DNA from 4 places in the Streptomyces alboniger genome. Region 1 is predicted to be linked to each of the others. Evidence: riboswitches for the same ligand, from Rfam matches in the RefSeq annotation. Region 1 holds a riboswitch; each other region holds the start of a gene.
The links. A riboswitch is a leader RNA that binds a small molecule or an ion and turns the genes downstream of it on or off. The one in region 1 is predicted to bind cobalamin.
Positions count from the first base shown of each region.

Region 1 (7,794 bases):
GAGGTCCGCCGAGTGGGCGCGGGCCACCAGCTTGTACACCATGGAGCAGGTGGGGTGCCCGGAGCCGGTGACGAGCTGGGTGCCGACGCCGTACGCGTCCACGGGCGCCGCCCGGAGCGAGGCGATGGCGTACTCGTCGAGGTCGGACGTCACGACGATCCTCGTGTTCGTCGCGCCGAGCTCGTCCAGCTGCTGGCGCACCCGGTGGGCGACGAGCAGCAGGTCACCGGAGTCGATCCGCACCGCGCCGAGATCGGGCCCGGCGACCTCGACGGCCATGCGGACGGCCTCGGTCACGTCGTAGGTGTCCACGAGCAGGGTCGTGCCGCGGCCGAGCGAGTCGACCTGGGCGCGGAACGCGTCGCGTTCGTTGTCGTGCAGCAGGGTGAAGGCGTGGGCGCTCGTGCCGACGGTCGGGATGCCGTAGCGGAAGCCCGCGGCCAGGTCCGAGGTGGTCGCGAAGCCGCCGACGTACGCGGCGCGGGAGGCGGCGACGGCGGCCAGTTCGTGGGTGCGGCGGGCACCCATCTCGATCAGCGGGCGGTCCCCGGCGGCCGAGGACATCCGGGAGGCGGCGGCGGCGATGGCCGAGTCGTGGTTGAGGATGGAGAGGATCACGGTCTCCAGGAGCACGCACTCCGCGAAGGACCCCTCGACCCGCAGGATCGGCGAGCCCGGGAAGTAGACCTCTCCCTCGGGATAGCCCCAGATGTCACCGCTGAAGCGGTAGCCGGACAGCCACTCCAGGGTGGCCTCGTCGACGATGTTCCGCTCGCGCAGGAAGCCGAGGACCCCGGCGTCGAAGCGGAAGTTCTCCACGGCGTCCAGGACCCGCCCCGTGCCCGCCACGACGCCGTAGCGGCGCCCCTCGGGCAGTCTGCGGGTGAAGACCTCGAAGACGGACCTGCGTGCGCCGGTGCCGGCCTTCAGTGCGGCCTGGAGCATCGTCAGCTCGTACTGATCCGTGAAGAGCGCCGTCGACGGAACATCCACCGGCAGGCCAAGGTCCGCTGTGTTCATACGAAGGATGCTACCGCACATCTCGTCACTTTGACGATTTCCTGGGCCCGTTTGTGCGAGTGACCCCCGGGGGTGGCAGCATGGGGCAGGTGAGTACGGCTCCCGCAGAGATCACCCGCCCCGAATCGGACGAAGAGACGGTCGTCGTCCCCGAGCCGGACGTTCCGTGGATCACGCTCGTGCACAACGACCCGGTCAACCTCATGAGCTACGTGACGTACGTGTTCCAGACGTACTTCGGGTACTCGAAGGAGAAGGCCACCAAGCTGATGATGGACGTGCACCAGAAGGGCCGCGCGGTCGTCTCCAGCGGCACCCGCGAGGAGATGGAGCGCGACGTGCAGGCCATGCACGGGTACGGGCTGTGGGCCACCCTTCAGCAGGACCGGAAGTAGCGACGCATCTGATGCCTGGACAATTCGAACAGATCCCCGGGGGCGGCGCCGCCGTCGCCCTCGACGAGGTCGAGATCTCGATCATCCGTTCCCTCGCCGTGCAGCTCCTGGAACTCATCGGCCCGGGTCCGGGCGGCGAGCCCTCCGACGACCCCCTCGCGGAACTCTTCGCCGAGGGCCCCAGTGAGCCGCCCGCCGACCCGGTGATGCAGCGCCTGCTCCCGGACGCCTACGGCGGTCCCGGCAGTGAGCGGGGTGACGAGGACGAGCTGCGGGCGTATTCGGCGGAGTTCCGCCGCTTCACGGAGAACGACCTGCGGGCCAAGAAGCGGGACGACGCGCTGGCCGTGATCCGCTCGCTCGACTCGATGGCGTCCTCGGGGGAGGGCGGAGCTGTCCTGAAACTGTCGGTCGAGGAGTCCCGGCAGTGGCTCGGGGCGCTCAATGACCTGCGGCTCGCGATCGGCACGCGCCTTGAGGTCACCGACGAGGATGACGCCGATCTGCTCTACCGGCTCCCCGACTCCGACCCCCGCAAGCCGATGGTGATGGCCTACCTCTGGTTGGGTGGACTCCAGGAGACGCTGGTCGGGACGTTGCTCGACTGAAATCCGGTGCATATGACACCGAGATTTGCCGCCCCGGACGCCCGCCGTTCACCTGGCGGCCCGTTCGCTCAACGGACGCTCAAATCCGGATAACGATCCTGTCACTTCATTGCCCACATTTACCGCGCCAAGAGAAGTTTGTCCGCTTCTCCCTGTGGTGTGTGCCACACGTGGCTGATTCTCGCACTGTTGCGGTCGTGATAAATCTTCACGACCGCTCGGTCGACGCCACCCATGTCGCCGAGGGCGCTCGATCCGGCAGACCGCCGGAAGCACTCCATTCACATCCGGGGGGATCAGGACCTGGTCCGCAGCCATCACGCGAAACGCGGGCGCGGATCAGCATGGAGAAAGGCGTCACCATGACCTCAGTGCAGGTCGAAGAGCAGCACGACGGGCACGACGGCAATGGTGCCGTGCAGGCCGCAGGCGGCCCGTCCGGCGAGGGCGAGGGCTACCAGCGCGGTCTGGGGGCCCGGCAGATCCAGATGATCGCGATCGGCGGTGCCATCGGCACCGGCCTGTTCCTCGGCGCAGGCAAGGCCATTCACAAGGCCGGCCCCAGCCTCATCCTGGCGTACGCCATCGCGGGCCTCGTCATCTTCTTCATCATGCGGGCGCTCGGCGAGCTCCTCATGTACCGCGCCGTGTCGGGCTCCTTCTCGGAGTACGCACGCGAATTCATGGGCCCGTTCTTCGGATTCGTGACCGGCTGGACGTACTGGCTCTTCTGGGTCGTCACCGGCATCACCGAAGTCACCGCGGCCGCCCAGTACATGCAGTACTGGACACACAACTCGTTCCCACAATGGGCGTACGCCCTTGTCTTCACGGTCATCCTGTACGGCGCGAACCTCATCTCCGTGAAGCTCTTCGGTGAGCTGGAGTTCTGGTTCTCGATGGTCAAGGTCACCGCCATCATCGGCATGATCCTGATCTGCGTCGGCATCCTCACCATCGGCTTCTCCGACGCCGGTGACACCGCGACCGTGGCCCACCTGTGGAACCAGGGCGGCTTCTTCCCGAACGGCATCGGCTCCACGCTGATGACGCTCCAGATCGTGATGTTCGCCTTCCTCGCCGTCGAGCTGGTCGGCGTCACCGCGGGCGAGTCCAAGGACCCGAAGACGGTCCTGCCCAAGGCCATCAACACCGTGCCGTGGCGCATCGCCGTCTTCTACGTCGGCGCGCTGATCATGATCCTGTCGGTCGTGCCGTGGACGCACTTCCAGCCCGGTGTCTCGCCGTTCGTCGCGGCCTTCGAGAAGATGGGCCTCGGCGTCGGCGCCGCGATCGTGAACTTCGTGGTCCTCACCGCCGCGCTCTCCTCCTGCAACTCCGGCATGTACTCCACCGGCCGCATGCTGCGCGACCTGGCGCTCAACGGCCAGGGCCCGAAGCTCTTCACCAAGCTCACGAAGAACGGCCTGCCGCTGCTCGGCACCACGTTCTCCGCCGCGTTCATGCTGGTCGGCGTCTGGATCAACTACCAGTGGCCGGGCGAGGCGTTCAACTACGTCGTCTCCTTCGCGACCATCTCCGGCATGTGGGCCTGGATCATGATCCTGGCCTGCCAGATCCGCTACCGCCGCAAGGCCGACCGCGGCGAGCTGCCGCAGTCCACCTTCCGGGCGCCCGGAGCCCCGTACACGAGCTGGTTCGCCCTGCTCTTCATCGGCATGGTCATCGTAATGATGGGCGTCGACAAGGACGCGCGCATCTCGCTGTACGCCGCCCCGGTCTGGGCCGCGATCCTCGGGGTCACCTACCTGGTCCTCAAGAGCCGCAACCCGCAGGCCGCCGCGTTCAACAAGCGCAAGGTCGGCGTCGTCGCCTCCGAGGCCGAGCCGGTCGACAAGGACTGACCCCGGCTCCCTGGAGCCGCTGTCCAGCATGTGGGCCCGCCCGTACCGCACTCCGGTACGGCGCGGGCCCTCTGCTTATCCTGACTGCCATGCTGACCATCACCCAGGCCCTCCACGACCAGATCGTCGCGCACGCCCGCCAGGACCACCCCGACGAGGCGTGCGGCGTGATCGCGGGCCCGGCGGGCACCGGCCGCCCCGAGCGGTTCATCCCGATGCTGAACGCCGCGCGCTCGCCCACGTTCTACGAGTTCGACTCGGGTGACCTGCTCAAGCTCTACCGCGAGATGGACGACCGCGACGAGGAGCCGGTGGTCATCTACCACTCGCACACCGCGACCGAGGCCTACCCCTCCCGCACCGACATCAGCTACGCCAACGAGCCCGGCGCCCACTACCTCCTGGTCTCCACCGCGGACACCGACGACGCCGGCCCCTTCCAGTTCCGCTCGTTCCGGATCGTCGAGGGCGAGGTCACCGAGGAAGAGGTGCGGGTCGTACAGGCATACTGACCCCGACCACTTCTGGGCGGCAGGAGACAGGAAGCCGGTGCGAACCCGGCACGGTCCCGCCACTGTGACCCCACCCCCTCACCGGGGGCGCGGGGGAGTCAGGAACTGACCTGCCGCCTTCTCTCCACGCAACGCAGGGGACGCGGAAATCCCCTGAAGGAGGCAGTTCAGCCATGTCCCGCGCCCTACGCGTCCTCACCGCCGCGGCCCTGCTCGCCCCGCTCGCCGCCTGCGGCTCGTCCGGTTCCACCGACTCCGGCAAGCCCGCCGCCAAGGCCGCCGGATTCCCGTACACCGTCACCAACTGCGGTGTGCGCACGACGTACGACGCACCCCCCGAGCGGGCCGTCACCATGAACCAGCACGTCACCGAGGTGATGCTGGAACTCGGCCTCAAGGACCGCCTCGCCGGGACCGCCTACCTCGACGACAAGGTCCTGCCGAAGTACGAGAAGGCGTACAAGTCCGTCCCCGTCCTCGCCAAGGAGTACCCCTCCTACGAGAAGCTGCTCGCCGCCAACCCCGACTTCGTCTACGGCGGTTACGCCAGCGCCTTCCTGGCGGGCGACGGCCGCAGCCGCTCCGCGCTCGCCAAGTCCGGCATCAAGAGCCGCCTCAACATCGAGGGCTGCGCGAAGCGGGCGATCTCCATGGACGACGTCTACCGCGAGGTACGCGAGGTCGGCTCGACCTTCGGGGTGCGCGAGCGCGCGGACAAGTGGGTGAGCGGCGCCAAGCGGGAACTGGCCGCCACCGAGAAGAAGGCGAAGGGCGGGAAGCCGGCCTCCGTCTTCGTCTACGACAGCGGCGACAAGACCGCGTTCACGCTGGGCGGCCGGGGCATCGGCAACGACATCGTCGAGCGGGCGGGCGGCCGCAACGTCTTCGCCGACGTGGACAAGTCCTTCGGCGACGCGTCCTGGGAGAAGGTCGTCGAACGCAAGCCGGAGGTCATCGTGATCCTCGACTACGGTGCCACGACCGTCGCCCAGAAGAAGCGCCGGCTCCTCGACGACCCGGTCCTCGCGGACGTCCCCGCCATCAGGAACAAGCGGTTCGCGGTCCTGCCGCTGTCGGACGCGGTGACAGGGGTACGAGCCCCGGAGGCGGTGAAGAAGCTGGCGGCACAGCTGTGAGCACCCCCCAGCCCGTCCGGCGGTTGAGGACGAGCCCGAAGGGCGACAGACGCAACTCCAAGGGGCGCCGCCTCCTGATCCTGACGGGACTGACCGCGGCCCTCGCGGCAGCGATACTCGCCGGCCTGGCTCTGGGCTCGGTCAGGATCCCCCCGAGCCAGGTCGTGGAGATCCTCACAGGGCGCGCGGAACCCTCCCCCTTCCGCACGATCGTCCTGGAGGTAAGACTCCCCAGGGTCCTGCTGGGCGCCACCGTAGGAGCCGGACTGGCAGTCATCGGCACCGTCCTCCAGGCGCTCGTCCGCAACCCCCTCGCCGACCCGTTCCTCCTGGGCGTCTCCTCGGGCGCCTCCGTAGGCGCGGTCTCGGCGATCGTCCTCGGCGGCGTCTTCGGCGTCGGCACCGCGCTGAGCACCGCCGTCACGATCCCCGCGGCCTCCTTCGTGGGCGCGCTGATCTCCCTGGCCCTCGTCTACGCCCTGGCCAGAAGCGGCGGCGGGGGCTTCGCCACCGGGCGGCTGATCCTCGCGGGCGTAGCCGTCTCGTACATCCTGACCGCGCTGACCAGCCTCATCCTCGTCACCGCCGACAGCGCCGACCACCTCAAGGAAGTCCTCTACTGGACGCTCGGCGGCCTCGGCAGCGCCCGGTGGGACATGCTCGCCCTGCCCTGCGTGGTCCTCGCCGTCGGCACGGCCCTGCTGATCGCGCTGGCCCGCCCGCTCGACCTGCTGCTCGTCGGCGAGGAGGGCGCCACCGTCCTCGGCCTGGACACGGCCCGCTTCCGCGCCGCCGTGTTCGTCCTCTCCTCGCTGCTGACCGGCGTCCTCGTCGCGTACAGCGGCGCCATCGGCTTCGTCGGCCTGATGGTGCCGCACGCCGCCCGGATGCTGGTCGGCGCCGCGCACCGCCCGCTGCTCCCGGTCGTGGCGCTGATGGGCGCGGTGTTCCTGGTCGTCGCCGACCTCGCCGCACGCACGGTCGCCGCGCCGCAGGACATCCCGGTCGGCGTGCTCACCGCGCTGACCGGCGGACCGTTCTTCCTCTGGCTGCTGCGCAGGGGCCAGAGCCACGAAGGGATGGCCACATGACGCTGCGCGTCGAGAACCTCGGCTACCGGACCCCGGGCGGGCTGCGCCTCCTCGACGGTGTCTCACTGGCCGTCGCCGAGGGCGAGACGGTCGGCGTCGTCGGCCCCAACGGCAGCGGCAAGACGACGCTGCTGCGCTGTGTGTACGGGGCGCTCACCCCGGCCGAGGGCCGCGTCCTGCTGGACGGGGCCGACCTGGCGGGGGTCGGCGCCAAGGCCCGCTCGCGGCACATCGCCACCGTCCCGCAGGACGGCCAGGCGGGCTTCGACCTCACCGTGCGGCAGGTCGTCGCGATGGGCCGCTCCCCGCACAAACGCTTCTGGGAGGGGGACACAAAGCGGGACGACGAGCTGGTGCGGGCCGCCCTCGGGCGCGTCGGCGCGAGCGCCCTGGCCGACCGCTCCTTCACGGCGCTCTCCGGTGGCGAACGCCAACGTGCCCTGGTGGCGCGGGCGTTGGTGCAGCAGTCGACGGTCCTGGTCCTCGACGAGCCGACCAACCACCTCGACATCCGCTACCAGCTGGAGATCCTCGCCCTGGTCGGCGGCCTCGGCACGGCCAATCTCCTCGCCCTGCACGACCTGAATCTCGCGGCGTACTACTGCGACCGCCTGTACGTCCTGCAAGGGGGCCGCCAGGTCGCGTCAGGCACCCCCAAGGAGGTCCTGACCAGCGAACTGCTCGCCGAGGTGTACGGCGTGACGGCGGACGTCGCGGTGCACCCGGCGACGGGGGCGCCGACAGTCACCTACCTCCCGCATCCAGGCGCACATCCAGGTGCGCATCCAGGTGATGGACGGAAAGTATCCACCATGTGAGATCACATTCCAGAACCCGGACCGGGAATCGATACGATGAGCGCATGGTTTCCCACGACGTGAGCGACAAGATGCCGGGCATGCTGCTCGTGGCGCGTCTGCACGTCGACCTGTGCAGGCTCAGCAGCGCCATCTGTCAGCGCTGACCCCTGCCGCCGTACGGCCGAGAAAAGGGCCGCGGCGCCCCACCGCGTACGAACGCGCAATCGGCGCACGACCGGGCCGCCGCGCGCCCACTCACCTGAACTCTTCCGACAGGAGCCCGCAGCCATGGCCATCGAGGTCCGCATCCCGACCATCCTCCGCACCTACACCGACGGCGAGAAGGCCGTCCAGGGCAGCGGTGGCA
Region 1 is NZ_CP023695.1:2,966,029-2,973,822, reverse strand. Features, by position in the region: gene CP975_RS13070 (nicotinate phosphoribosyltransferase) at 1-1,020, opposite strand, end outside; gene clpS (ATP-dependent Clp protease adapter ClpS) at 1,101-1,415, shown strand; gene CP975_RS13060 (DUF2017 domain-containing protein) at 1,427-2,023, shown strand; gene CP975_RS13055 (amino acid permease) at 2,386-3,888, shown strand; gene CP975_RS13050 (M67 family metallopeptidase) at 3,978-4,400, shown strand; cobalamin riboswitch at 4,405-4,528, shown strand; gene CP975_RS13045 (ABC transporter substrate-binding protein) at 4,574-5,536, shown strand; gene CP975_RS13040 (FecCD family ABC transporter permease) at 5,611-6,627, shown strand; gene CP975_RS13035 (ABC transporter ATP-binding protein) at 6,624-7,445, shown strand; gene CP975_RS36380 (putative leader peptide) at 7,490-7,591, shown strand; gene CP975_RS13025 (MoaD/ThiS family protein) at 7,716-7,794, shown strand, end outside.

Region 2 (7,794 bases), 1.2 Mb from region 1:
ACCCAGTTCACTTTCCGTTCACCCAGGTTGCCTACGTTCCACATGCCACTGACGTCCAACAGAAGCCTGGGTAAATGGAACACATCACGCTTCTCCTCGGGATCGTGATCGTCACCGCTCTCGTGTTCGATTTCACGAACGGTTTCCACGACACTGCCAACGCGATGGCGACGACCATCTCGACCGGCGCTCTCAAGCCCAAGACGGCGGTGGCCATGTCCGCCGTGCTGAACCTCGTCGGAGCCTTCCTCTCCGTCGAAGTCGCCAAGACGATCTCCGGCGGCATCGTCAACGAGGACGGCCTCAAGACCGAGGTCATCTTCGCCGCGCTCGTCGGCGCGATCCTCTGGAATCTGCTGACCTGGCTGGTGGGCCTGCCCTCCAGCTCCTCCCACGCCCTCTTCGGCGGCCTCATCGGCGCCGCGGTCATGTCGATGGGCTGGTCGTCGATCAACGGCGGCACCGTCGTCACCAAGGTGCTGATCCCGGCCCTCGCCGCGCCGCTCGTGGCGGGTCTCGCCGCGACACTGGCGACGCGCCTGACGTACCGCATCGGCCGCAACACCGACACCAGGGCGACGGCCAAGGGCTACCGCGCGGGCCAGATCGCCTCCGCGGGCCTCGTCTCGCTGGCGCACGGCACGAACGACGCGCAGAAGACCATGGGCATCATCACGCTCGCCCTGGTCACCGGCGGTGTCCTGAACCCGGGCGCGAACCCCCCGATGTGGGTCATCGTCTCGGCCGGTGTGGCCATCGCCCTCGGCACCTACCTCGGCGGCTGGCGCATCATCCGCACCATGGGCAAGGGCCTCACCGACCTCCAGCCGCAGCAGGGCTTCGCCGCCCAGACCAGCGCCGCGACGGTCATCCTGGCCTCCTCGCACCTGGGCTTCTCGCTCTCCACCACCCAGTCCTGCTCCGGCGCCGTGATGGGCGCGGGCCTCGGCCGCAAGGGCGGCGTGGTCCGCTGGTCGACCGCGACCCGGATGTTCGTCGCGTGGGGTCTGACCCTGCCGGCCGCCGGTCTGGTCGGCGCGGGCGCCGAGTTCCTCACCAAGCAGGGCCCCTGGGGCATCGCGGTCACCGCGGCGCTCCTGATCGCCGGCTCGGCCGTCATCTGGGCGCTCTCGCGGCGCAACTCCGTGGACCACACCAACGTCACCGACGACGAGATCCGCCACGGCCACGACACCGCGGGCACCGAGCCCGTGGGCGTCGTGACCACCGCGATCGCCGCCGTCCAGCCGCCCCCGGCCGGCCCGCTGGCCGCCGTGGGGGCCCCCTCCGACGACCCGGTCAAGGCCACCATCGCGGCCCCGACCTCGACCACGACCGGCGCCATGGCGGACCCCGCCCGGCCCGCGACGGTGTAAGGACACATCAGCATGAACATCGACTGGGCAGCTCTCGGCTCCGTCTTCGGAGTCAGCCTCGCCGTGACGGTGGCTCTCGTGGGCCTGTTCACCCTCGGCATCATCGGTCTCTCCAAGCAGGAGACGGCGTCCGCGTCGGGCGGCGGCTCCGCGGCCATGGCGCGCACCGGCGCGTACGCCTGCTTCGCGCTCTGCGCGGCGGCCGTGGCGTACGGGATCTATCTGATCGTCGCCTGAGGGCAGCGGGGCCCGCATACGACGGTGGGGGTGCGGGACGTGTACACGTCCCGCACCCCCACCGTCGTATGCGGGCCCCGCTGTGGAGCGCCGCTGTGGGGCTCCGCACACTCTCCCGCCGCAGGTCAACGGCGAGTTGACGGGCGTTCGCGGGGCGTGGTGGACTGCCGGGGCCAACTACGGCGGCAGAAGAGGAAGCCGGTGCGAATCCGGCGCGGTCCCGCCACTGTCACCGGGAAGCCACGACGCTCCCCGGAAGCCAGGAACTCTCGCCGCCGATCACGTCGAACCAGGGCGCGGACACCCTGAGTGAGGACATATCGCCATGCGCGGCCGCCCGTTGCCGGACCAGTTCCCGAGCGTCAGCTCCCTCCTCCGCACGACGACGGGCTGAGCCCATGAGTGCCGACCGCGACTTCGCGTACGGCGCCGCCGCCGGCCTCCTCGGCGACCTGCTGCTCGGCGATCCCCGCCGGGGCCATCCGGTCGCCGCGTTCGGGCGTACGGCGGCCGCCGTCGAGCGGGCGCTGTGGCGGGACCACCGCGGGTGGGGCGCGCTGCACGCCGTGGTGTGTGCCGGGGGCGCGGCGGGTGCCGCCACCCTCGCCGCTCGTCTTGTACGCCGTTCCCCCGCCGCGTCCGTCGCGCTGACCGCCGCCGCGACCTGGGCCGTGGTCGGCGGTACCTCGCTCGGCCGGGAGGCGCGGGCCATCGGCGGGGCGCTGGCCGCCGGTGACGTGGAGGTGGCCCGGGAGCGGCTGCCCCATCTGTGCGGGCGGGATCCGCAGGCGCTGGACTCCGACGGGATCGCGCGCGCCGTCGTCGAGTCCGTCGCCGAGAACACCTCCGACGCGGTGGTCGGCGCCCTGGTGTGGGGTGCCGTCGGCGGGGTGCCGGGGCTCGTCGCCTTCCGCGCCGTGAACACCCTCGACGCCATGGTCGGCCACAAGTCGCCCAAGTACCGCCGCTACGGCTGGGCCTGCGCCCGGCTCGACGACGTCCTCGGGTGGCCGGGGGCGCGGCTCACCGCCGCCCTGGCCGCTCTCGCGGGGGACGCGCCCGCCGGAGCCGTGCGGGCGTGGCGGGCCGATGCCGCGAAGCATCCGAGCCCCAACGCCGGGCCCGTCGAGGCGGCCTTCGCCGGGGCGCTGGGCGTGCGGCTGGGCGGGACCCTCTCGTACGCGGGGCGCGTCGAGCACCGGCCCGTGCTGAACGCGGACGGCCGGGACGTCGGCGTCGAGGACATCGAGCGGGCCGTGAAGCTGTCGCGGCGGGTCAGCTGGCTGGCGCTGGGAGTCGCGGTGGCGGCCCGCCGGGTGCTGCGCTCGGCGAACACCCCACGGTCGGCGAAGTCAGGGAGAAACTCATGAGTGGTGGACTGCTGGTCGCCGGGACCACCTCGGACGCGGGCAAGAGCGTCGTCACCGCCGGGATCTGCCGGTGGCTCACCCGCAAGGGCGTGGCCGTCGCGCCGTTCAAGGCACAGAACATGTCGCTCAACTCCTTCGTCACCCGCGAGGGAGCGGAGATCGGGCGGGCGCAGGCCATGCAGGCGCAGGCCGCCCGCGTCGAGCCGAGCGCGCTGATGAACCCCGTACTGCTCAAGCCGGGCAGCGACCGCTCCAGCCAGGTCGTGCTGATGGGCAAGCCGGTGGGCGAGATGAGCGCGCGCGGCTACCACGGGGGGCGGCAGGCGGCGCTGCTCGACACCGTCGTGGGATGCCTGGAGGAGTTGCGGGGCAGCTATGACGCCGTGATCTGTGAAGGGGCGGGCAGTCCCGCCGAGATCAATCTGCGGCGCACCGACATCGTGAACATGGGGATCGCGCGGGCCGCCCGCTTCCCCGTCCTGGTGGTCGGTGACATCGACCGGGGCGGGGTCTTCGCGTCCTTCTTCGGGACGACGGCACTGCTGAGCGCGGCCGACCAGGAGCTGGTGGCCGGGTATCTCGTCAACAAGTTCCGGGGTGACGTCTCCCTCCTCGAACCCGGTCTCGACATGCTGCACGGCCTCACCGGGCGGCGCACGTTCGGCGTGCTGCCGTTCCGGCACGGGCTCGGCATCGACGAGGAGGACGGCCTGCGGGTCTCCCTGCGGGGCGCCGTGCGGGAGTCGACGGTGGCGCCCCCGGTCGGCGAGGACGTGCTGCGGGTCGCGGTGTGCGCGGTACCGCTGATGTCCAACTTCACGGACGTGGACGCGCTGGCCGCGGAGCCGGGTGTCGTCGTGCGGTTCGTGGACCGGGCCGAGGAACTGGTCGACGCCGACCTCGTGGTCGTACCGGGAACGCGCGGCACCGTGCGGGCCCTTGAGTGGCTGCGCGAGCGCGGGCTCGCGGACGCCCTCGCGCGCCGCGCCGCCGAGGGGCGGCCGGTGCTCGGGATCTGCGGCGGCTTCCAGGTCCTCGGCGAGCACATCGAGGACGAGGTCGAGTCGCGGGCGGGTTCGGTGGACGGCCTCGGGCTGCTGCCGGTGCGGGTGCGGTTCGCCCGCGAGAAGACCCTGGCGAGACCGGTGGGCGAGGCCCTCGGCGAGCGCGTCGAGGGGTACGAGATCCATCACGGCGTGGCCGAGGTCGCGGGCGGGGAGGCCTTCCTGGACGGCTGCCGGGTCGGCGAGGTGTGGGGCACGCACTGGCACGGGTCGCTGGAGAGCGACGCGTTCCGGCGCCGGTTCCTCGCCGAGGTGGCGCGCGCGGCCGGGCGCCGCTTCGTCCCCGCCCCGGACACCTGCTTCGGCGCGCTGCGCGAGGAGCAGCTCGACCTGCTCGGTGACCTGATCGAAGAACACGCGGACACGGACGCCCTGCTCGGCCTGATCGAGAAGGGGGCGCCGGCCGGGCTGCCGTTCATCGCGCCCGGAGCGCCGTCGTGAGCGCCGCCCCGCACTACCGCTTCAAGGAGGCTCTGTGAGTACCCCGTACCCGTTCACCGCTCTCGTCGGGCAGGACGACCTGCGGCTCGCGCTCTTGCTGAACGCCGTCTCGCCCGCCGTCGGAGGCGTACTCGTACGGGGTGAGAAGGGCACCGCCAAGTCCACCGCCGTACGCGCGCTTTCGGCGCTGCTGCCCGAGGTGCCGGTCGTCGCCGGGTGCCGCTTCTCGTGCGACCCCGTGGCGCCCGACCCGAACTGCCCCGACGGCCCGCACGACAGCGGCGGCGCCACGGCGCGGCCCGCGCGGATGGTGGAGCTGCCGGTCGGCGCGTCCGAGGACCGGCTCGTCGGCGCCCTCGACATCGAGCGGGCGCTCGCGGAGGGGGTCAAGGCCTTCGAGCCCGGACTGCTCGCCGACGCGCACCGCGGCATCCTCTACGTCGACGAGGTCAACCTCCTCCACGACCACCTGGTCGACCTTCTCCTGGACGCCGCCGCCATGGGCGCCTCGTACGTGGAGCGCGAAGGCGTCTCCGTGCGGCACGCCGCCCGCTTCCTGCTCGTCGGCACCATGAACCCCGAAGAGGGCGAGCTGCGGCCGCAGTTGCTCGACCGGTTCGGCCTCACCGTCGAGGTGGCGGCGTCCCGCGAGACGGACCAGCGCGTCGAGGTCGTACGGCGTCGGCTCGCGTACGACGACGACCCCGAGGGATTCGCCGGGCGCTGGGCCGAGGATGAGGCGGCGTTGCGGGAGCGGGTCGTGGCGGCGCGTGCGCTGCTCCCCCGAGTGACCCTGGGCGACGGCGCGTTGCGGCAGATCGCGGCGACCTGCGCGGCCTTCGAGGTCGACGGGATGCGCGCGGACATCGTGATGGCCCGCACGGCGACGGCCCTGGCCGCCTGGGCCGGGCGTACGGACGTGGAGAGCGAGGACGTGCGGCAGGCCGCGCTGCTCGCGCTGCCGCACCGCAGGCGCCGCAACCCCTTCGACGCGCCGGGGCTCGACGAGGACAAGCTCGACGAGACGCTGGAGGAGGCGCGCGAGGACGAGGCTCCCGAGCCTGACGGGACTCCCGAGCCGCCCGAGGGCGACGACGACCCCGACGGCGGCGGTCCCGACGGTGGCGGCCCGGGCGGCGGGCAGCCCCCCGCGGACGGCCCGGACTCCCCCGAACTGCCGTCCCAGAACCAGGGCCCGGAGGCCGAGGAAACCTCGGCCCCGCAGGAGCCCGTCCCGGCCCCCGGCGGCGCCTCCGGTGAGCAGCAGGCCGTGCGCGCCGCCGAGCCCTTCCGTACGAAGATGCTGAGCGTGCCCGGCATCGGCGAGGGCGCGGCCGGGCGGCGCTCCCGCGCCCGTACCGAGCACGGACGTACGACGGGCTCGCGTCGGCCGCGGGGCGCGCTGACCAAGCTGCACCTGGCGGCGACCGTGCAGGCCGCGGCTCCGCACCAGAAGGCCCGTGGCCGCTCCGGCGCCGGTCTCGTCGTACGCCGTGACGATCTGCGGCAGGCGACGCGGGAGGGCCGTGAGGGCAACCTCGTGCTGTTCGTCGTGGACGCCTCCGGGTCGATGGCGGCGCGGCAGCGGATGAGCGCCGTGAAGGGTGCCGTGCTCTCCCTCCTCCTCGACGCCTACCAGCGGCGCGACAAGGTGGGTCTGGTGACGTTCCGCGGCAAGGACGCCGAGGTCGCGCTGCCGCCGACGTCGTCGGTGGACGCGGCCGCCGCCCGGCTCGAATCGCTGCCGTCCGGCGGACGCACCCCGTTGGCGGCGGGCCTGCTGAAGGCCCACGACGTGCTGCGGATCGAGCGGCTGCGGGACGCGGCGCGGCGGCCGCTGGTGGTCGTGGTGACGGACGGGCGCGCCACGGGCGGCGTGGAGCCGGTGGCGCGGGCCGGGCGGGCAGCACGGCTGTTCGCGGCCGAGGGTGTCGCCTGCGTGGTCGTGGACTGCGAGTCGGGTTACGTACGGCTCGGTCTGGCCGGGCAGTTGGCGGGCGAGCTGGGCGGGACGGCCGTGACGCTCGACGAGCTGCGGGCGGACTCGATCGCCGGTCTCGTCAAGGACGTACAAGGAACCCGTGGGGGTTCGACTTCGAGGAGGGCCGCTTAATGCCGCAGGGACAGCCGAGTGTCGTACCGGACGACGGGCTCACGACGCGCCAACGCCGCAACCGCCCGCTCGTCTTCGTCCACACGGGCATCGGCAAGGGCAAGTCGACCGCCGCGTTCGGGCTCGCGCTGCGGGCCTGGAATCAGGGGTGGCCGATCGGTGTCTTCCAGTTCGTGAAGTCGGCGAAGTGGAAGGTCGGCGAGGAGAACGCGCTGAAGGTGCTCGGCGCCTCCGGTGAGGGCGGCACGGTCGCCTGGCACAAGATGGGCGAGGGCTGGTCGTGGATCCAGCGCGCCCCCGCCGAGGGCGAGTTGACCAACGAGGACAAGGCCCGCGAGGGCTGGGAGCAGGTGAAGCGGGACCTCGCCGCCGAGACGTACAAGCTGTACGTCCTCGACGAGTTCGCCTACCCGATGCACTGGGGCTGGATCGACACGGACGAGGTCGTGGAGGTGCTGCGCGACCGGCCCGGTACACAGCACGTCGTCATCACCGGGCGCAACGCCCCGCAGAAGCTGATCGACTTCGCGGACCTCGTCACCGACATGTCCAAGGTCAAGCACCCCATGGACGCCGGGCAGAAGGGGCAGAGGGGCATCGAGTGGTAGCTCGCCTCGTCATCGCGGCGCCGTCGTCGGGCAGCGGCAAGACGACCGTCGCGACGGGCCTGATGGCCGCCTTCGCGGCGGCTGGGCTCGCCGTGTCCCCGCACAAGGTGGGGCCGGACTACATCGACCCCGGCTACCACGCCCTGGCGACCGGTCGTCCCGGCCGCAACCTCGACGCGTACCTGTGCGGCCCCGACCTGGTCGCGCCGCTGTTCGCGCACGGCGCCGCCGGGTGCGATCTCGCCGTGATCGAGGGCGTGATGGGGATGTACGACGGGGCCGCGGGCCAGGGCGAACTGGCCTCCACGGCACATGTCGCCAAGCTGCTGCGGGCGCCGGTGGTGCTGGTCGTCGACGCGTCGTCGCAGTCGCGTTCGGTGGCGGCGCTGGTGCACGGCTTCGCCTCGTGGGACCCCGAGGTGCGGGTCGCGGGCGTCATCCTCAACAAGGTCGGCTCGGACCGGCACGAAGCGCTGCTGCGGGAGGCCTTGGAGGCGTCCGGGGTGCCGGTGCTCGGCGCGTTGCGTCGCGCTCCCCAGGTGCGGGCTCCCTCGCGGCATCTGGGGCTCGTGCCGGTCGCCGAGC
Region 2 is NZ_CP023695.1:1,775,902-1,783,695, forward strand. Features, by position in the region: gene CP975_RS07755 (inorganic phosphate transporter) at 75-1,376, shown strand; gene CP975_RS07760 (hypothetical protein) at 1,389-1,613, shown strand; cobalamin riboswitch at 1,765-1,884, shown strand; gene CP975_RS07765 (cobalamin biosynthesis protein) at 2,012-2,983, shown strand; gene CP975_RS07770 (cobyric acid synthase) at 2,980-4,488, shown strand; gene CP975_RS07775 (putative cobaltochelatase) at 4,523-6,601, shown strand; gene cobO (cob(I)yrinic acid a,c-diamide adenosyltransferase) at 6,601-7,209, shown strand; gene CP975_RS07785 (cobyrinic acid a,c-diamide synthase CobB) at 7,203-7,794, shown strand, end outside.
Region 2: linked by a shared signal. The riboswitch ahead of CP975_RS07765 (cobalamin biosynthesis protein) and the one ahead of CP975_RS13045 (ABC transporter substrate-binding protein) in region 1 are both predicted to bind cobalamin.

Region 3 (7,794 bases), 780 kb from region 1:
CCGGCGTGCCCGCCGCGTACGCCGTGCCCTCCTTCAGGATCAGCACGTGGTCGCAGTACATCGCCGCCAGGTTGAGGTCGTGCAGGGCGATGACGCTGGTGACGGGGAGGTCGGCGACCAGGGAGAGGAGGTCCAGCTGGTGCTGGATGTCCAGGTGGTTGGTGGGCTCGTCCAGGAGGAGTTCGCGGGGTTCCTGGGCCAGGGCGCGGGCGATCTGGACGCGTTGGCGTTCGCCGCCGGACAACGTGTGCCAGGACTGGGTGGCGCGCTCGGTGAGGCCGGTGCGTTCCAGGGCCTCGCGTACGGCGTGCTCGTCGTGGGACGTGGGGGCCGACCATGCGCGGCGGTGCGGGATGCGACCCAGGCGTACGACGTCTCGTACGGTCAACTCCGCTTGTGTGGACGCGTGTTGGTCGACCACCGCGATACGGCGTGCCACCGCGCGGCGCGGTGTGTCGGGGAGCGGGCGGCCGTCCAGGGTGACCACCCCGGAGGCGGGGGCGAGGACGCCCGCGAGTAGGCGCAGGAGCGTGGACTTGCCGGAGCCGTTGGGGCCGAGGAGGCCTACGGTGGCGCCGGGTGGCGGGGCGAGACTGACACCGTCGACGACGAGCCGCCCACCGGCCTCACGGGCGACGCGCTCGGCACGCAGGCCGCGCTCGGCAGGCGGTCCGCCCTCGACACGCAGCCCTCGCTCGGTCACGTCGTTCCCCTCCGCGTCCGGTACAGCACCAGCACGAACGCCGGTACGCCGATGAGTGAGGTCACCACGCCCACCGGGACCTCCTGCGGGTCCAGGGCCGTGCGGGCCAGGGTGTCCACCCAGATCAGGAAGACCGCCCCGGCCAGTGCTGTGACCGGGAGGAGGCGGGTGTGGCCGGAGCCGACGAGGGCGCGGGCCGCGTGGGGCAGGACCAGGCCCACGAAGCCGATGGCGCCCGCCGAGCTGACCAGGGCCGCCGTCAGCAGTGCCGTCACGCAGAGCAGGACGAGCCGGGTGCGGGCGACCCGTACGCCCAGTGTTGCCGCCGCTTCCTGGCCGAAGGCGAACGCGTCGAGCGTACGGGCGTGGCCGAGGCACACGGTCAGTGTCACCGCGAGGACCGCGGCGCACAGCCATACGTCCGTCCAGCCCGCCCCGCTGAGCGAGCCGAGCAGCCAGAACAGCACGCCCCTGGCGGTCTCCGCGTCGCCCGCCGTGAGGATCACGAAGGAGGTCAGGGCGGAGAAGAGCTGCATCGCGGCCACGCCCGACAGCACGACCCGGTCCGTCGTGTCGCCGAGCGTGTGGCTCAGGAGCAGGACGAGGGCGAAGGAGAGGAGCGCGCCCACGAAGGCCCCCGCCGAGACCGACAGCGCTCCCCCGCCCACGCCGAGGACGAGGACCGCGACGGCCCCGGTGGACGCCCCGGACGACACCCCGAGCACGAAGGGGTCGGCGAGGGGGTTGCGGAGCAGCGACTGCATGACCGCGCCGCAGACCGCGAGGCCCGCGCCGCACACCGCGGCGAGCAGGGTGCGGGGCATCCGCAGGTTCCAGACGATGCCGTCCCTGATGGGGGTGAGCCGCGCCTCGCCCCAGCCGAGGTGCGCGGCGAGCGCCGAGAACACGTCGGGGACCGAGATGTCGGCGGGGCCGATGGTGACGGCGACCGCCACGGAGAGCAGGAGCGCGGCGCACGCGGCCAGCCACAGCAGCGCCTGCCGGGCGGGGGCGGCCACGCTCACCTGGCGAGCCCGAACTTCCGCAGCCCGGCGGCCACTTGCTCGATGCCGTCGACCGTGCGGATCGTGGGGTTCATGGCCTGACCGCTGAGGAGAACGTAGCGCTTCTTCCGCACGGCGGTCAGGTTCTTGGTCGCGGGGTTGGACTCCAGGAACTTGATCTTCGCCGCGGCGCTCTCGGCGGACTGCGACCTGCGGGTGAGGTCGCCGATGACGAGGACGTCGGGGTCGCGGTCGGCGACGGTCTCCCAGTTGATCTGGGGCCACTCCTCGCGGGTGTCGTCGAAGACGTTCTTCGCGCCGAGTTCGCGGGTGATGATGCCGGGGGCGCCGCAGCAGCCCGCCATGTACGGGGCGTCGGAGTTGGCGAACCAGTACAGGAGGGTCGTGTCGGAGGCCTTGATGTCCTTCGTGGCCTTCGTGACGCGGTCCTTCAGGTCGGCGACGAGCCTCTCGCCGCGCTTCTCGACGTCGAACACCTTCGCCAGGTCCCGCACCTCGCCGTAGACGGTGTCCATGGTGAGGGTCTTGACGCGCTTGCCGTCGCCGCCGCCGTCGTTGTCCTTGCCCGCGCAGTCGGTGGGCGAGACGTAGACGGGCACGCCGAGTTCGGTGAACTTCGTACGGTCGGCGACGCCGCCCTTGCCGACGGTGTAGAGGAAGGAGGCGCTGACGAAGTCCGGTTCCTTGGCGAGGACCTTCTCCAGGGAGGGGTAGCGGTCGGCGAGCCGCTCCACCTTGGCGTTGTCCTTCTCCAGGTTCTTCAGGACCGGGTCGGTCCAGGTGCCCGTGCCGACCATGCGGTCGGCGAGGCCGAGGGAGAGGAGGATCTCCGTGGAGCCCTGGTCGAGCGAGACCGCGCGCCGGGGCGGGGCGGCGACCTTCGCCTCCTTGCCGCAGGAGGCGACCGTGACCGGATAGCCGTCGGCGCTCTTGCCCGACGGGTTCGACGCGGAACCGTCGCCGCACGCGGTGAGCGCGAGCATGGCGGCCGTCAGAGTTCCGGCACAGCGCAGGGCGGTTGTACGGGCTTTCGAGGACACGCGATCCCTTGAGTCTCACGGCTCATACGCGGAGCCTGGTCTGCGGCACAACCTCCGCCGCCCGGTGTGCGGGCGGAGGCGCCAGCAGGTCTTCGGACTCGGGATCGGCCGGACGGGGCGCCTTCCCAGGTGTCGGCAGACACCCAGTGGCCGTGGCCCCGCCCGTCCCCCTCACCGCTGCGCGTCAGTTCCGGATTTCCACCGGATTCCCTGACCCAGGTATGGGTTTGACTGGCTTGCGCAAGTTATCACGCGCCTTCAAGAGGCGGCTCCGGGCCTGGGGTCGCCCCGGTAGGTGCCGAAGAACCAGCGATTTCCCTCGGGGTCCGCGATGCCGAACTCGCGACTGCCGTACGGCTTGTCCTCGATCTCGTTGACGATCTTCACGCCGGCCCCGGTGAGGCGGGCGTACAGGGAGTCCACCTGGTCGGTGACGACATAGGCGCCGGAGGTGCCCGGCTTCCCGCACTCCTCGCCGGGCGCGTCAGGGTCGTAGGAGCCGAGCATGATGCCGCCGCCCTCGGGCCAGTCCAGCTGGGCGTGGGCGACGCGGCCACCGTCCTCGTAGACGGCCGTGCGCAGGAAGCCGACGGTGTCGACGAGGAAGTCGATCAGTGCGGGGGCGTCCTGGGCCTGGAGGGCCGGCCAGATGGCGGGAGCGGGGGTGTGGAGCTGCTGCTCCGCGTCGTGGTGCCGCTCTGAGTCGTGGTGCTGCTTCGCTGTGGTGTCGGGTGTGGTGTTCATGTCTCCCACTCTTCGCCTCCTCCATGCGCCCCGGCTTGGATATTCCGGCACTCCTCGGCCAGCCACCGGGTGGGGCTCGCCTCTGTGTACTGCTGGAAGTCCCGTACGAGGTGGGAGTGGTCGTAGTAGCCGGTGTCGGCGGCGACCCGGGCGAGGTCGGGCGGGCCGCCCGCCGCGACGGCCCGGACCACCGCCGCCTTGGCGTGCTGGAAGCGCATGAGGCGTGCGGCCTGCTTGGGGCTCAGCCCGGTCTCGGCACGGAAGAGGGCGGTCAGGCGGCGTTCGCTGAGCGCCACGTGCCGGGACAGGCCGCCGAGGGTGCCCGCGCCGCGGTGCCGGGCCAGCCACGCCCAGGCCTCGGCGACCTCGGGGCGTACGGAGCCGGCGGCGCTGTCGGTGGCGGCGCGCTGCCGCAGGTAGCCGGAGAGGAGGGCGAAACGGTCCTCCCAGCGGTCCAGCTCGCACAGTCTTTCGCGCACCTCGGCGGCGCGGTCACCGAACACGTCCGTGCCGCCCGTGACGAGCTGCCCGGTCAGCGCGGCCGCGGGCAGGCCGAGGAGAGTGCGGGCGGCAAGCGGGTGCACGGCGAGCTGGATGCCCGCCTGGCGCTCGGCCTGGACGACGTACGCGGGGCTCTGGTGCAGGCCGCCCACGATGATGTCGGTGCGGACCGCGTCCGTGCCGGTCGCCTGGCCGGGGGTGCGGCCGCTGGCGATGGGCCCGTCGAGCGAGAAGATCACCGTCAGATACGGCGAGGGCAGGCCCCGGTGCAGGGCGGGCCGCCGGTCCGCGGTGCGGTAGCCGACCGCGGACACGATGCCCTCCAGGCGGGGGGCGGCTCGGACGAACTCGGAGGAGCCCACGTCTTCCAGTATGCGTGTACGTATGCGACTGCGCGGGGGTGGATTCGCCACCCGGCGTCCCCCTCCGCTACCCCCTCTCCCCCGCCGCATGCACCCCGCCCCCGGTGACTTCGATCATGGGAAACGGCCGTCCCGCCGCTTAGCATTGCGCGCCGCTCCGGACGGGGCCGCGCATCGCTCTCAGAAACGGCGGGACAAGGCGCACATGGCAGACACGGCAGACACGGCAGACACGCCAAGCACGACAGGTACGGCACGCACGGCAGTACGACGGAAGAACAAGCTGGCCGTCACCGGCGTCGCGGGGGCGCTCGCCGCGGCCGTGCTCGCGGGCGGCGCGCTGTGGCCGACGAGCGAGGCCACGGCGGCGGACACCTCCGCCGCCACCGCCCGCGAGCTGTCGCACTGGCCGAAGCCGGTCGCGAAGAAGCTCGGCGAGGTCATCGCGGCGAACGACCACAAGGGCGCGTACGCCGTGTTCGACGCGGACAACACGACGTACCGCAACGACCTGGAGGAGTCGCTGCTGCCCTTCCTGGAGATGAAGGGCGTCCTGACCCGCGCGACCATGGACCCCTCCCTGAAGACCATCCCCTTCAAGGACACGGCCACCCACAAGGAGAGCCTCTACAGCTACTACAACCGGCTCTGCGAGGTGGACGACCAGGTCTGTTACCCCTGGGCCGCGCAGATCTTCTCCGGTTACACGCTGAAGGAGCTGAAGAGGTACGTCGATGAACTTCTCGCGTACAAGAAGCCGATCCCCGCGGAGTACTACGAGGCCGGGAAGCTCACGAAGACGCAGGTGAAGCCGCCCGAGTTCTCCAACGGCATGCGCCAGCTCCACAAGACGCTGCGTGCGCACGGCATCGAGGTGTACGTCGTCAGCGCGGCCAGCGAGGATCTGGTCCGCATGGTCCTCGCCGACCCGAAGTACGGCTACGGCGTGAAGCCGCAGAACGTCATCGGCGTCTCCATGCTGCTCAAGGACCGAGAGACCGGCGAGGTGACCAGTTCCCGCAAGGAGATCGCCGAGGGCCGCTTCGGCGAGAGGGACCGGGCGAAGCTCGCCGGGCGCGAGCTGACGCCGAAGCTGTGGGCGCCGCTGACCTGGTACGAGGGCAAGCCCGCGGCGATCAGCACGTACATCGACGAGTGGCGGAAGCCCATCCTCGTGGCCGGTGACACCCCGGTCAGCGACGGCCCGATGCTGTTCCACTCGGCGGATGTGGAGCACGGCGGCGTACGGGTCTGGGTCAACCGCAAGGACGCGTACATGAAGCAGCTCGACGGGATGAAGAGGAAGAACGCGCAGCGGCAGCGCGAGCTGGGCCAGAAGGTGACGGCCGACAAGCGGTGGCTGACGGTGACGCCGGGCCAGATCGGCTGATCACCGGCGGTCACTCAGCGCTCAATCAGCTGTCCATCGGTGGCCAATCGGTGGACGTCCAGGCCGCCACCTGCTTGGCGAGCGCGCCGCCCGCCTTCGTCCACGCGAAGTGGTCGAGGCGGGCGCCCGCCTCCCGCTCGGTGTAGTGACGCCGGGTGAGGCGGGCCCGGGGGATCTTGCCGAGCAGGTGGTCGAGGGCGGCGGCGGGGGCGAACGTGTCGCGCTCGACGGAGACCGCGAGCACCGGCAACTCCAGTGCGGCGAGGGCCGTTTCGTAGTCGCGTGCGGACCCCTTGGCGGTGTAGCGGCCCGTACGGCCCTGCCGCGCCCAGTCCCGCATGACGCTCTTGGGCTGGTCGCCGCCGAAGCCGAGCCGGGCGCCGGGCCACCGGCCGAGCACGGTCGACGTCGCGGCGATCAGCAGCTGGCCGAGGAGCAGGGCGGGGCCGCGCAGGGGGCCGTACGCGCGGAACCAGACGGATCCTGTGGCGACGAGCACCACGCCGTCGACCCCGGGTCCGGGGACGGGGCCCGGGACGGGGGCGGGGCCGGGAGCGGCGGTCAATGCCGCGTGTATCAGGCCCAGTTGGCCGCCGAGGCTGTGGCCGAGGAGGTACAGGGGCGGCTCGGGGCCCAGCTCGGCGCGGACGACCGCGAGGACGGCGGGGAGGTCCTCCTCGACGATCGCGCGGTAGCCGTGGTCGCGCGTCCCGCGGCGGCCGGCGCGCGGGGTCGCCTCGCCCTGGCCGCGCAGGTCGGCGGTGAGCACGGTCAGGCCCTCGCCGTGCAGCCGGTGGGCGAAGCGGCGGTAGAAGCGGGCGGGGGTGCCCATCGCCGGGACGATGAGCACCGCGGGTGCCGGGGGCGGGCCGGGGGCCGGTCCCGAGCCGGACGGGAGGAAGCGTTCCGGCGCGGGGGCGCGCAGGGCACGCACCGGAACGCGGGCGCCGTCCGGGAGTTCGACGGTCACCAGGAGCGGCAGGTCGGCGAGGGCTTCCGGCTGGTTCGGGCCGACGGTTTCCGGCTGGGTCATGGGGCACAGCATGCCTCGTCGCACGCGTGTGCGCACGGCCCCACGCCGAAACGGGGCCGCGGCGGCCAACTCCCGCCACGGGCCCCGCACTTGAGTGGCCTAGCGGCTGTAGCGCATCAGCGCGCGCACCATGTGGCAGGTGATGTCGGAGGGCGGGTGGATCCCGACCTCCTCCGCCATGCTCCTTATCCTGCTGTTCGTCGCCTGGTTCGGCAGAAAGACGCCCGAGTCGAGAAGGGCGATCGCGAGGCGCATGGCCTTCAGGCGGCGGTTGTGGTTGACGTACCACTCGCGCGGGCGCCCGGCGGGCAGCACCTTCTTCGCCAGTGGTGTGTACGGCAGATCGATGAGTACGGGTTGGGAAACGCGCTTCGTCGTCAGTGCGGCAGCGGGCACGGGCATCCTCCTGTCGCGGTCGGGACCCCCCGTCGGGCGCCCTCGAACACTACGCTGATTCTACTGCGCGCCACTGACAATCGCCGCTGGCCAGACGGGCTTTCGGGTGTTCGAATAGGGTCGCGCCGCACGGCCTGGTGCGGGTGGTTCGGAGGTAGCGTGTGGGCATGGAGATCTGGATCAACCCCGCCTGTTCGAAGTGCCGCGGCGCCCTCTCGCTGCTCGACGCGGAGGGTGCCGACTACACCGTGCGCCGCTACCTCGACGACGTACCGACCGAGGACGAGATCCGTGCCGTGCTCGACCGCCTCGGCCTCGAACCGTGGGACATCACCAGGACGCAGGAGCAGGCCGCCAAGGACCTGAACCTGAAGGACCGCGAGGCCTGGCCGCGCGACGCCTCCGGGCGCGACCGCTGGGTGAGGGCCCTCGCCGAGCACCCGAAGCTGATCCAGCGCCCCATCATCACCGCGGACGACGGCACGGCGGTGGTGGCGAGGACCGAGGAGGCGGTGCGGGACGCGCTGGCACGCTGATGTCCAAAGGCGTATACGGAACGGTCCTCGCCCGACGAGCGCTGCTCCTGGACACCGCCGCAAC
Region 3 is NZ_CP023695.1:2,187,733-2,195,526, forward strand. Features, by position in the region: gene CP975_RS09650 (ABC transporter ATP-binding protein) at 1-703, opposite strand, end outside; gene CP975_RS09655 (FecCD family ABC transporter permease) at 700-1,722, opposite strand; gene CP975_RS09660 (ABC transporter substrate-binding protein) at 1,725-2,711, opposite strand; cobalamin riboswitch at 2,835-3,019, opposite strand; gene CP975_RS09665 (VOC family protein) at 3,027-3,512, opposite strand; gene CP975_RS09670 (AraC family transcriptional regulator) at 3,509-4,375, opposite strand; gene CP975_RS09675 (HAD family hydrolase) at 4,581-5,765, shown strand; gene CP975_RS09680 (alpha/beta hydrolase family protein) at 5,791-6,798, opposite strand; gene CP975_RS09685 (hypothetical protein) at 6,898-7,194, opposite strand; gene CP975_RS09690 (arsenate reductase family protein) at 7,362-7,730, shown strand.
Region 3: linked by a shared signal. The riboswitch ahead of CP975_RS09660 (ABC transporter substrate-binding protein) and the one ahead of CP975_RS13045 (ABC transporter substrate-binding protein) in region 1 are both predicted to bind cobalamin.

Region 4 (7,794 bases), 2.3 Mb from region 1:
CAAGCCGAAGGTGTCGCAGGCCCTCCAACTCACCTCGTACACCGAGGACATGAGAGCGCAGGGCCTTGAGCCCACCTCGCAGCTCCTGGACGTCGGCTACATCACCGCCGACGACACCCTCGCCGGCCTGCTCGACATCGGCGCGGGCAGCCGCGTGCTGCGCATCGAGCGCCTGCGCCTGGCCAACGGCGAGGCGATGGCCATCGAGACCACGCACCTGTCCGCCAAGCGCTTCCCCGCGCTGCGCCGCTCCCTGGTCAAGTACACCTCGCTCTACACCGCGCTCGCCGAGGTGTACGACGTGCGTCTCGCCGAGGCCGAGGAGACCATCGAGACATCGCTGGCCACACCGCGCGAGGCGGGCCTGCTCGGCACCGACGTCGGCCTGCCGATGCTGCTGCTCTCCCGTCACTCCCTGGACGCCGCGGGCCGGCCGGTGGAGTGGGTGCGCTCGGTCTACCGCGGCGACCGCTACAAGTTCGTGGCCCGCCTCAAGCGCCCCACGGACTGACCCGCGTACGACCGGCCGGTCCCGCACCGGGGTCTGGCGCGGATCACTTCCCTGCCTTACGTTCCTCCCGTCATCGCATGACGAACGTCATCGCACGATGAACGGGAGGACGACCCGGTGCGCAGAGCAGATCCCCGATCCATCGCCGTCTGGACCGTCGTCGCACTGGTCGGCGCCACGGGCTGGACCGTGCTGGCGCTGGCCCGCGACGAGGAGGTCTCGGCCGCCTGGATGGTGGCGGCGGCCCTCGGCTCGTACGCCATCGCCTACCGCTTCTACTCCAAGTTCGTCGCGTACCGGGTGCTGAAGGTCGACGCGCGCCGGGCCACGCCCGCCGAACGGCTCGACAACGGCATCGACTACCACCCGACCGACCGCCGCGTCCTGCTCGGCCACCACTTCGCGGCGATCGCGGGCGCGGGCCCGCTGGTGGGGCCCGTACTGGCCGCCCAGATGGGGTACCTGCCCGGCACCATCTGGATCGTCGTCGGCGTGATCTTCGCGGGCGCCGTCCAGGACATGGTCGTCCTGTTCTTCTCGACGCGGCGGGACGGCAAGTCGCTCGGGCAGATGGCACGGGACGAGATCGGGCCGTTCGGCGGGGCCGCCGCGCTGCTCGCCGCCTTCGCCATCATGATCATCCTGCTCGGCGTGCTCGCCCTGGTCATCGTCAACGCGCTCGCCGAGTCGCCCTGGGGCACCTTCTCCATCGCGATGACCATCCCGATCGCGCTGCTCATGGGCTTCTACCTGCGGGTTTTGCGCCCGGGGCGGGTCAGCGAGGTCTCCCTCATCGGCGTCGTGCTGCTGCTGATCGCGCTCGTCGCCGGGCGCTGGGTCGCCGAGTCCTCGCTCGCGGACACCTTCACGCTCGCACCCTCGACGCTGGTGATCTGGCTGATCGCGTACGGCTTCGTCGCGTCGATCCTGCCGGTCTGGATGCTGCTCGCGCCGCGCGACTACCTCTCCACCTTCATGAAGATCGGCACCATCCTGCTGCTCGCGCTCGGCGTGGTCGTCTCCCTGCCGACGCTGAGGATGGACCCGGTGACCGACTTCGCCTCGCGCGGCGACGGGCCCGTCTTCGCGGGCTCGCTCTTCCCCTTCGTCTTCATCACCATCGCGTGCGGGGCCCTGTCCGGCTTCCACGCGCTGATCTCATCTGGCACGACGCCGAAGATGATCCAGAAGGAGACGCAGGTCCGGATGATCGGGTACGGCTCCATGCTGATGGAGTCGGCCGTCGCGATCATGGCCCTGATCGCCGCCTCGATCATCGACCCCGGGCTGTACTTCGCGATGAACGCGCCGGCGGGCGTTGTCGGCGACACCGTACAGGAGGCGTCGAAGGCCGTCGCGGGCTTCGGGTACTCCATCTCCCCCGCCGACCTCGCGCAGGCCGCCAAGAACGTGGAGGAGTCCTCGCTGCTCTCGCGCACGGGCGGCGCGCCCACGCTCGCGGTCGGCGTCTCCGAGATCTTCTCGAAGGTCACGGGCGGCTCGATGCGGGCCTTCTGGTACCACTTCGCGATCATGTTTGAGGCGCTGTTCATCCTGACCGCGCTCGACGCGGGCACCCGCGTGGGCCGCTTCATGCTCCAGGACATGCTGGGTAACGTCTACAAGCCCTTCAAGAACGTGAGCTGGAAGCCCGGCCTGGTGCTGACCAGCGCGGCCGTCACCGGCCTGTGGGGCTACTTCCTGTGGGTGGGCGTGCACGAGCCGCTCGGCGGGATCAACCAGCTCTTCCCGATCTTCGGCATCGCCAACCAGCTCCTCGCCGCCGTCGCCCTCACCGTCTGCACGACGCTGCTCGTGAAGTCCGGCCGCCTCAAGTGGGCCTGGATCACGGCGGTTCCGCTCGCCTGGGACGCCACGGTGACACTCACGGCGAGCTGGCAGAAGGTGTTCTCCGGCGACCCGCGGGTCGGCTTCTTCACCCAGCGCTCGATCTACCAGGACGCCATCGACGACGGCAAGGTCCTGCCGCCCGCCAAGTCCATGGACGACATGCACACCGTGGTAACCAACTCCACGGTGGACGGGGTCCTTTCGGCGGCGCTCGCCCTGCTCATCGTCATCGTGATCGTCGACGCGGCCCGGGTCTGCTTCCGGCACATCAGCGACCCCGAGGCCTCCCGGCTGAGCGAAGTGCCTTTCGTGGAGTCGAAGTTGACGGCACCGGCCGGCCTCTTCCCGACCGCGCAGGAGAAGCGGGAGCTCACCTCGTGACGTGGGTACTGCGGGTGCTGCGGTGGATCCGCTGGTACGCGCGGGAGTTGACCGACGAGTCCGCGTACGACCGCTATGTCGCGCACGCGCGGAAGGCGCACCCAGGGGCGTCCGTCCCTTCCCGGAGGGAGTTCGAGCGAATGCGGACGGACCGCCAGGAGTCGGACCCCCGGCAAGGATTCCGCTGCTGTTGAACAGGCGCTTCGGCACATCCGGCACTCGTCCGTTATCCGGACAGGGGTTCCATAGATCAAGACTCTCGCCTAGATTTCCCGCACGTTAAGCATGGGATAAGCGAGGGAACGGAGCCGCGATATGTCAGATGCGCCTGAAGTGGACAGACCGGTGGTCACACCGGTCCGGGTGGTCATCGCGGCCTGCCTTGTCGCACCCTTCGTGGCCATGCTCTGGGTGGGTTCGTACGCGAAGGTCGAACCGACCTTCCTCGGCATACCGTTCTTCTACTGGTACCAGATGGTCTGGGTGCTTCTCTCCACCGTGCTCACGATGATCGCGTACAAGCTGTGGCAGCGTGACCAGCGCGCCCGCAAGGAAGGTGCGCGGTCATGAACGGCGGAGTCAACGGCGTCGCGCTCGCCGTCTTCATCTTCTTCTTCATCGCGGTCACCGTCATGGGCTTCCTCGCCGCCCGCTGGCGCAAGGCCGAGAACGACCAGAGCCTGGACGAATGGGGCCTCGGCGGACGGTCGTTCGGCACCTGGGTCACGTGGTTCCTGCTCGGCGGCGACCTCTACACCGCGTACACCTTCGTGGCCGTCCCCGCGGCGATCTACGCGGCGGGCGCGGCCGGGTTCTTCGCGGTGCCGTACACGATCCTCGTCTATCCGCTGATCTTCACCTTCCTGCCGCGCCTGTGGTCAGTCTCGCACAAGCACGGCTATGTGACGACCTCCGACTTCGTGCGCGGGCGCTTCGGCTCGAAGGGGCTCTCGCTGGCCGTCGCGGTCACCGGCATCCTCGCCACGATGCCCTACATCGCGCTCCAACTGGTCGGCATCCAGGCGGTCCTCGACGTCATGGGCGTCGGCGGCGGCCCGGACACCAACTGGTTCATCAAGGACCTGCCGCTCCTGATCGCCTTCGCGGTGCTCGCCGCGTACACCTACTCGTCGGGGCTGCGCGCGCCCGCGCTGATCGCGTTCGTGAAGGACGGGCTGATCTACCTCGTCATCGTCGTCGCGATCATCTACATCCCGATCAAGCTGGGCGGCTTCGACGACATCTTCGCCAAGGCGGGCGACGCCTTCGCGCAGACCAACCCGGCCACCGACAAGCCGCGCGGCGCGCTCGTGCCCGCCGAGGCCGGGCAGTGGACGTACGCGACGCTCGCGCTCGGATCGGCCCTCGCACTGTTCATGTACCCGCACTCGATCACGGCGACGCTCTCCTCCAAGAGCCGCGACGTGATCCGCCGCAACACCACGATCCTGCCGCTGTACTCGCTGATGCTCGGCCTGCTCGCGCTGCTCGGCTTCATGGCGATCGCGGCGGGGATCAAGGTCGACAACGGCCAGCTGGCGATCCCGCAGCTGTTCGAGAACATGTTCCCCGACTGGTTCACGGGCGTGGCCTTCGCGGCCATCGGCATCGGCGCGCTGGTCCCGGCGGCCATCATGTCGATCGCGGCCGCGAACCTCTTCACCCGCAACATCTACAAGGACTTCATCAAGCCCGACGCGACGCCCGCGCAGGAGACCAAGGTCTCCAAGCTGGTCTCGCTCATGGTGAAGGTCGGCGCGCTCGCCTTCGTCCTCACCATGGACAAGACCGTCGCGATCAACTTCCAGCTCCTGGGCGGCATCTGGATCCTCCAGACCATGCCCGCGCTGGTCGGCGGCCTGTTCACGCGCTGGTTCCACCGCTGGGCGCTGCTCGCGGGCTGGGCGGTCGGCATGGTCTACGGCACGCTGGCCGCGTACGGCGTCGCCTCGCCGACGCAGAAGCACTTCGGCGGCTCGTCCGACACGATCCCGGGCATCGGCGAGATCGGTTACATCGGCCTCACCGCGTTCGTTCTGAACGTGATCGTGACCGTGGTCCTCACCTTCGTCCTGAAGGCGCTGAAGGCCCCGGAAGGCATCGACGAGACCTCTCCCGGGGACTACACCGCCGACGCGGGCGACCCGGGCGTCGTCCAGGAACTGCCGAAGGCGACGGCGGGCGCCGGGCACTGACCCACTCGCCGTCACGGCAGAGGGCCGCCGGAAAATCGGCGGTCCTCTGCCGTACCCGTGTTGCACACTGCGCCCCATGGACTTCACGATCACGATCAGATCCGCGCGCCCAGAGGAGTACGAGGCGCTCGGCGACCTCACCGCACAGGCCTATCTCGACGGCGGGCACCTGGACTTCGGGGTGGACGACCCCTATCTCGTGGTGCTGCGCGACGTGGCGGGACGCGCGGCGGCGGCCGAGGTCCTGGTGGCCGAGGCGGGCGGCGAGATACTCGGCTGCGTCACCTACGTCCCGGCCGGCGGCCCGATGGCCGACATCACCCGCGACGGCGAGGCGGAGATCCGCATGCTGGCCGTCTCCCCCGCGGCGCGCGGCCGGGGCACCGGAGAGACGCTCGTACGGGAGTGCGTGCGGCGCGCCGAGGAAGCGGGCCGTACCGCGCTCGTCCTGTCCACGCAGACCTCGATGCACGCCGCCCACCGGCTGTACGAGCGCCTCGGCTTCGTCCGCACACCGGAGCGCGACTGGCGCCCCATCGAGACGGTGCCGCTGCTGACGTACGCGCTGAAGCTCTAGCCACCACTCCGCGAGCCGACACAAGATGTGGGCCCGCTTCAGAGGCCCGGCACAAGATGTATGCTCGTGCTCGCTGTCGCCGCAGGGGAATCCGGTGCAAGTCCGGAACTGTCCCGCAACGGTGCATGTGTACGCGTTTGGCGTACGCGGAGTCCGAGGACCTGCCGACAGTGCGCCCGTGCCGTCCGGCCCGGGTGCCGACCGTCCGGGCCTCGTGGAGTGGGCCGGTGGACGCGGTACGCCGCCCTGTCCGGGTGCGCCCGTGTGCCCTCCCCTCCCCTGGCCCAGAGCCGAGCGAGGGAGTGCCCCACGTGACCATCGCGCCTGCCGAACCCGCGTCAGCGACCAAGCCGACCGCCGAGGGTGGCGAAGGAACCGACGGCCCAGGGGCCGCGCTGCTGCGCACCCTGACCGAACTCACCGTCGACCTTCCCGACGCCGACCCCGGCCGGGTCGCCGCCGCCGCGCTGCGCGGCCGCTCGGCCAAGGCCGACGCGTCGGAGCTGCGGGAGCTGGCGACCGAGGCGGCCGCGGGGCTCATCTCCGACGACCCGGCGTACTCGAAGCTGGCGGCCCGGCTCCTGTCGATCGGCATCCGCGAGGAGGCGGCCACGCAGGGCGTGCGCTCCTTCACCGAATCCGTGGCGGTCGGCCACCGCGAGGGCCTGATCGCCGACCGCACGGCGTCCTTCGTGACCGAGCACGCGGCCCGGCTCGACGCGCTGGTGGACGCCGCGCACGCCGACGGCGCCGACTTCCGCTTCGAGTACTTCGGCCTGCGCACCCTGCACAGCCGCTATCTGCTGCGCCACCCGATCACCCGGCAGGTCATCGAGACCCCGCAGCACTTCATGCTGCGCGTCGCGAGCGGCCTGGCCAAGGACGACGGCGCCGCCGCCGTGGACGAGGTCGCCGCGCTGTACGGCCTGATGAGCCGCCTGGACTACCTGCCGTCCTCGCCTACGCTCTTCAACTCCGGCACCCGCCACCCTCAGATGTCCTCCTGCTACCTCCTCGACTCCCCGCTGGACGAGCTGGACTCGATCTACGACCGCTACCACCAGGTCGCGCGGCTCTCCAAGCACGCGGGCGGCATCGGACTCTCGTACTCCCGCATCCGTTCCCGGGGTTCGCTGATCCGCGGCACGAACGGGCACTCGAACGGCATCGTGCCGTTCCTCAAGACCCTGGACGCCTCGGTCGCCGCCGTGAACCAGGGCGGCCGGCGCAAGGGCGCCGCCGCGGTCTACCTGGAGACCTGGCACTCCGACATCGAGGAGTTCCTGGAGCTGCGCGACAACACCGGTGAGGAGGCGCGCCGCACGCACAACCTCAACCTCGCGCACTGGATCCCGGACGAGTTCATGCGCCGGGTCGCCGGCGACCAGGACTGGTCGCTGTTCTCCCCGGCCGACGTGCCCGAGCTGGTGGACCTGTGGGGCGAGGAGTTCGACGCCGCCTACCGCGGGGCCGAGGCCGCCGGGCTCGCGAAGAAGACGATCCCGGCCCGCGATCTGTACGGCCGCATGATGCGCACCCTCGCACAGACCGGCAACGGCTGGATGACGTTCAAGGACGCCGCCAACCGCACCGCCAACCAGACGGCGGAGCCCGGCCACACCGTGCACTCCTCCAACCTCTGCACCGAGATCCTGGAGGTGACGGACGACGGCGAGACGGCGGTCTGCAACCTCGGCTCGGTGAACCTCGGCGCGTTCGTGGAGGACGGCGACCTCGCCTGGGACCGGCTCGACGAGACCGTCCGGACGGCCGTCACCTTCCTCGACCGTGTCGTCGACATCAACTTCTACCCGACCGAGCAGGCCGGGCGCTCCAATGCCAAGTGGCGCCCGGTGGGCCTCGGCGCGATGGGCCTCCAGGACGTCTTCTTCCAGCTGCGGCTGCCCTTCGACTCCCCCGAGGCGCGCGCCCTCTCCACCCGCATCGCCGAGCGGATCATGCTCGCCGCGTACGAGGCGTCTGCCGACCTCGCCGAGCGCGAGGGCCCGCTGCCCGCCTGGGAGAAGACCCGGACCGCGCGCGGTGTGCTGCACCCCGACCACTACGACGTCGAGCCGGCCTGGCCGGAGCGGTGGGCGGCGCTGCGGGAACGCATCGCCCGGACCGGCATGCGCAACTCCCTGCTGCTGGCCATCGCGCCGACCGCCACCATCGCGTCCATCGCGGGTGTCTACGAGTGCATCGAGCCGCAGGTCTCCAACCTCTTCAAGCGCGAGACGCTCAGCGGTGAGTTCCTCCAGGTCAACGCCTACCTCGTG
Region 4 is NZ_CP023695.1:5,290,177-5,297,970, reverse strand. Features, by position in the region: gene CP975_RS23785 (GntR family transcriptional regulator) at 1-511, shown strand, start outside; gene CP975_RS23780 (carbon starvation CstA family protein) at 629-2,743, shown strand; gene CP975_RS23775 (YbdD/YjiX family protein) at 2,740-2,937, shown strand; gene CP975_RS23770 (DUF3311 domain-containing protein) at 3,059-3,313, shown strand; gene mctP (monocarboxylate uptake permease MctP) at 3,310-4,938, shown strand; gene CP975_RS23760 (GNAT family N-acetyltransferase) at 5,015-5,515, shown strand; cobalamin riboswitch at 5,576-5,698, shown strand; gene CP975_RS23755 (ribonucleoside-diphosphate reductase subunit alpha) at 5,827-7,794, shown strand, end outside.
Region 4: linked by a shared signal. The riboswitch ahead of CP975_RS23755 (ribonucleoside-diphosphate reductase subunit alpha) and the one ahead of CP975_RS13045 (ABC transporter substrate-binding protein) in region 1 are both predicted to bind cobalamin.